Regions from separate parts of the Pseudoalteromonas sp. C2R02 genome, predicted to be linked through region 2. Evidence: predicted binding sites of a transcription regulator. Region 2 holds the regulator's gene; the other holds the start of a gene.
What was found. The regulator sigma-54, encoded in region 2, starts transcription at its own class of promoters, with help from an activator protein. The targets are predictions, from matches to a motif close to GTTGGCACGNNNNTNGNNT.

Region 1: KO527_RS05965 (DUF3192 domain-containing protein) is a predicted target of sigma-54. The motif match lies at 1,206-1,224, and genes of this name have one in related genera.

Annotation. Positions count from the first base shown of each region.
Region 1 is NZ_JAHKQC010000020.1:44,364-46,767, forward strand. Features, by position in the region: gene KO527_RS05955 (Zn-ribbon-containing protein) at 26-799, opposite strand; gene KO527_RS05960 (hypothetical protein) at 800-1,087, opposite strand; gene KO527_RS05965 (DUF3192 domain-containing protein) at 1,265-1,633, shown strand; gene KO527_RS05970 (DUF2789 domain-containing protein) at 1,691-1,921, opposite strand; gene KO527_RS05975 (GNAT family N-acetyltransferase) at 1,989-2,404, shown strand, end outside.
Region 2 is NZ_JAHKQC010000009.1:134,601-137,004, reverse strand. Features, by position in the region: gene ptsN (PTS IIA-like nitrogen regulatory protein PtsN) at 42-485, opposite strand; gene hpf (ribosome hibernation promoting factor) at 488-775, opposite strand; gene KO527_RS02005 (RNA polymerase factor sigma-54) at 802-2,283, opposite strand; gene lptB (LPS export ABC transporter ATP-binding protein) at 2,373-2,404, opposite strand, start outside.

The DNA.
Region 1 (2,404 bases), on a different contig from region 2:
GTAGGCAAAAATCACAAAGAAGGTTTTATTGGTGATCCCATGAAATATTTGAGACCAAGCCGCAATCATCGCACTTAAAGTCAAATAATCCAAACCAAGGTTCATCTAAACGCCAATCACCATCACAGCTCGGACACTTTCTTGTTTGCTCTGCAATTTTATTTAAACCACCCACACGATATAAATAATAATAAACAGGTTTTTTAGTTAATGCGCTGATCCGCTTTCTTAATGTTTGCCCTCGGCGGTATAAATCACTGTTGATATCTGCTAATTCTTTAATTGCAGAGAACTCACACCGTGTCGCACCATTGATTTGAATTTGATCGCACGCTTGCCAGTCTTCTTGCCACTTGATTAAGGCTTTATAATCGCCATTTGCAATGGCTGGAAGTTTATAAAGAGGAACTGGCATAAAGTCATCGCCGCAATATACTGGGCTGCAAGTATGGACATAAGTGGTATAAATAATATAACTACTTGATTCATCTCTCGGTGCGGCGCCATTAGCATGAATATCTTGACCTATAACTTTAGTTTTTGGCTGTAACAAACCGACATCGTTTAATTTTTCTAAGCTACTTTTTACAAACGGGCTATGGTAGAGCGGGTGTAATGAATCTTGCTCAGGACACATAACGCGCGTAAGGAAATAACCATCTTTTAATACAGTAGGGAATTCTTCCCCAATAATTTGACCATTAAAACGCAGTGCATTTACTAAGCGAATGATCGCTTTTTCAGCGGCTTCTAAAGTTGTATCTTGGTAGCAATCAAAAGTTAAATCAACAACAAACATTTATGAATTACCTGTTTTTTTTGAGTCTTGAAGTAAGTTTAAAAGCAGATCTAACTTGCTTTCGATTCTATCTAACTGAGTTTGTGATTCATTTTTTTTCGGTTCTTGGGATTTTTGTTTTTGCTCGTCAATTTTAAAATTATCAGGGTCGTTTTTATATCGACCTAAAACAGAAATAATAATAGGCATAGGCACAGTTTGGCTTAATTTTCCCTTTATTAAAGCGACAGAAGGTACTTTATTTTGTACGAGTATTTTTTTTATTGCTTCAATAACAAATTGTTCCATAAGGGACTCTTAAAAAGTTAAATTGGTCAAATTAGCTAAATTTTAGCGTGAACATAATGATATAACTAGTCGTTTTTAAAACTATTAAATTTTATTTATAAAAAACAAAGCTTTAAATGTTGGCACTGATTTTGTTTAATTATTTCCTGAATCAAATTATTTATTGGATAACTTATAATGAAAAAAATATTAACCGCATTACTTTTAGTATCACCTTTAGCATTAACGGGTTGTGTCATTGCTGTTGATGGTGCTGCGGATCACTATTCAAAAGATAGTTGGGAAGTAAGACAAGATAGTAATAGATCGATGATCAGTAATTTAGAACTAGGCCAATCTATTGATTTAATTAAAGGGAAGTTAGGGGTGCCTGATTTTTATGAAGTTTATAATAAAAACTCAGAACATACACAAGTATTGTTCTATCGTACCCATAGAACAGATTCAGATAGCAAAACAACAAAAGATGAATGTCACTTTTTAAAGTTTAAAGATAATAAATTAGTTGCTATTGGTGATGGTGCGTCAATTTCAAACCATTTATAAATAAAGTATTTGATATCAAGGTACTTCAATTCGATTTATCTTGATATCGCAGATTTGTTAATTTCTTAACAAAGTATCAAACTGATCTATTATTTCACTCCAATCTCCATCTTCAGCTAATGATTCCGCTAAAAAATTCGCTTGGCCGTTATTCCAAAATGGCGCTTCACTGATATGAGTTGCACTCGCCAGTTGGTGCTCTGCAATAAATGAATTAATACCAGATTTTGAGTTGTCTAAACCAAGTTGCGCAAATAAATTTGTTAAATTGTGCAAATTTGTATCCATTTTATTTCCCAATTTTTAATTATGTTCTATATAAATATAGAACATAATAATAACAATGGAATCAATCATGGATACAGTGGCAACAATACATACACCAAATGAATCTCTAAAAGCAATTTATCTTACAGCGCAAGACTTAAGTCTCGCAGCGAGTTTACTTTATCAGGCATATCATGATGATCCGCTATTAATGGAGATTTTAAACTCATCTACAAGCACGCCTGCAACATATGAAAAAAAATTAAGAGCGTTGATCAGAGAAGAGCTCAACAGCTTTTGGCAGAGCCATGAACCTTTAGTGGGTTTATTTAAAGGAGATACTTTAAAAGCGGTAGCCTGTGTTTTTAAATCAGGAAGTAAAATGAAAGCACAAAGAGTGTGGCATTGGCGATTAAAATTGATGCTGAGCGCAGGTTATTTAACGACCCAACAGCTTATTGAGAAAGAAAAAGTTATTAGACAATCACTGGATGAATATGATTG
Region 2 (2,404 bases):
AAAACTAATCATCATAATGACTCATAATTAGTTTATTTTTATTAAAGTGTCATTATCTCATATAAAGATTGATCTGATTGAGCATGACGTAATTTTTTACAAAACTGTTTATCTTTGAGTTTATCAGCAATTGCAGCTAACGTCTTTAAGTGAGCCTGACATTGTGCATCAGGAACTAATAAAGTAATAAATATATCAACAGGGCGATCGTCTATTGCATCAAATGCAATGGGTTCTGCATTTACGACTAAAATAGCCACGGTTTCATCTATATTGGATAATCGGCCGTGTGGAATAGCGATACCTTTTCCGATACCTGTGCTTCCAAGCTTTTCTCGCTTTAATAAAGAATCAAGGATCTCTTGTTCAGTTAGCTCGGGTAGCTTTTGCTGTGCTATCTGGCTTATATATTCCAGCATTCGTTTTTTGCTATGAAAAAGGACTGCAGCTTTAGTGCAGTCCTTTGATAAAAATGAATTAATCATATTTAATGTCTAGATAATTTTTCTTTATGTTTAATAACTTGTCGATCTAATTTATCAATCAAGCCATCAATTGCAGCATACATATCAGCATGCTCAGAAGTTGCAAAAAGTTCGCCTCCATTAACATGAAGTGTTGCTTCTGCTTTTTGAGATAGCTTTTCGATATCTAAGATAACATGCACATTGTTAATATGATCAAAATGCCTTTCAAGCTTAGCGAATTTGTTTGTTACATAGTCTCTTAGTGGATCTGTGATATTTACATGACGACCTGTTAAATTTAATTGCATAAGCGTATTTCCTTCTATTATACATCTCAGATTAAACATTTTCTCTGATTTGACGGTGGAATGGACAGTGATTCTCGATATTTTGCTATCGTTCTTCTGGCCACCTTGATGCCTTGATCTGCTAAAATATCCGCTATTTTACTATCACTTAATGGTTTGGCTTGATTTTCTGCGGCAATTAGCTTTTTGATAAGTGCTCGAATCGCTGTAGATGAACACTCACCCCCATTTTCTGTACTTACGTGGCTAGAGAAAAAATACTTCAGTTCATATATACCACGTGGTGTATGCATATATTTCTGTGTGGTTACACGTGAAATAGTTGATTCATGCATTTCTACCATTTCAGCAACGTCGTTAAGCACCATAGGCTTCATTGCTTCATCACCATGTTCAAAGAATGCCTGTTGTTGCATTACAATGCAATTGGCAACTTTTAATAGTGTTTCGTTTCTACTTTCTATACTTTTAATAAACCATTTAGCTTCTTGTAAATGAGAGCGAATAAACTGACTGTCCGCACTAGAAGAGCCTGCCATAGAAGCATAGTGATTATTGACTCTTATTTTTGGCATGGTATCTGAATTTAAATCAACTGCCCAACGACCCTTTATTTTTTTTACTGTCACATCGGGGATCACATATTCAGTTTGCTCTTTTACGATACTTGATGCAGGTTTCGGGTTTAGGCTATGGATCAAATCCATCACTTGTTTTAATTCAGGTTCTTTGAGCTTAGTTTTTTTCATTAAACTGCGATAATCTCTCGCACCTAATAATTCGACGTATTCTCTTAAAATATGTTTGGTTTCATCAAGCCAAGGAGTTGTTTTATCGTATTGATTAAGCTGAATTAATAAACACTCTGATAGGCTTCGAGCTGCAATACCAATAGGATCAAAGACCTGAATGCGTTTAAGTACTGCTTCAACTTCATCTAATTCAACTTCATCTTCTTCAGAACCTAAACTATCTAAAATGTCTTGTGAAGAAACGGTTAAGTAACCTGATTCATCTACAGCTTCTACAATTGCAGTGGCAATAGCTTCATCTGTAGGGCTAAATGGGGTGAGGCGCAATTGCCACATTAAATAATCTTGCAATGATTCGGATGTACTGCCTTGATATGCTAAATCATCATCTGGGGCAGGTCCTGCCGATGCTACGGGGGCGGCACTGACATATTCATCCCAACTTACATCCATTGCGAGTTCGTCTGTCAGGGTTTCTTTAGTTAAGGCTTCGGAGCTTTCCATTTCTACTTGAGCCGTAGGGATAATCTCTTCTGCATCAGAAGCTTTTTCTGCTGTTTCATTTTCAGAAGCTGACGTTTTTTCTTCAGCATTAAAGTCTTGCTCATCAAGTTCTAAGAGCGGGTTGCTTTCGAGTGCTTCTTGTATCTCTAACTGCAGATCTAACGTGCTAAGTTGCAATAGGCGGATAGCCTGTTGCAACTGTGGAGTCATTGTTAGTTGTTGTCCAAGACGAAGCTGTAGTGATTGCCTCATTAAGTTTTAACAATCCTTATAATATCTAAATTAAATACACTCTTTTTTACTTAATTTTGAGTATAGCCCATATTTCTTTTTATATTTTTTTATAATCTAAATTGTTCACCAAGATAAACGT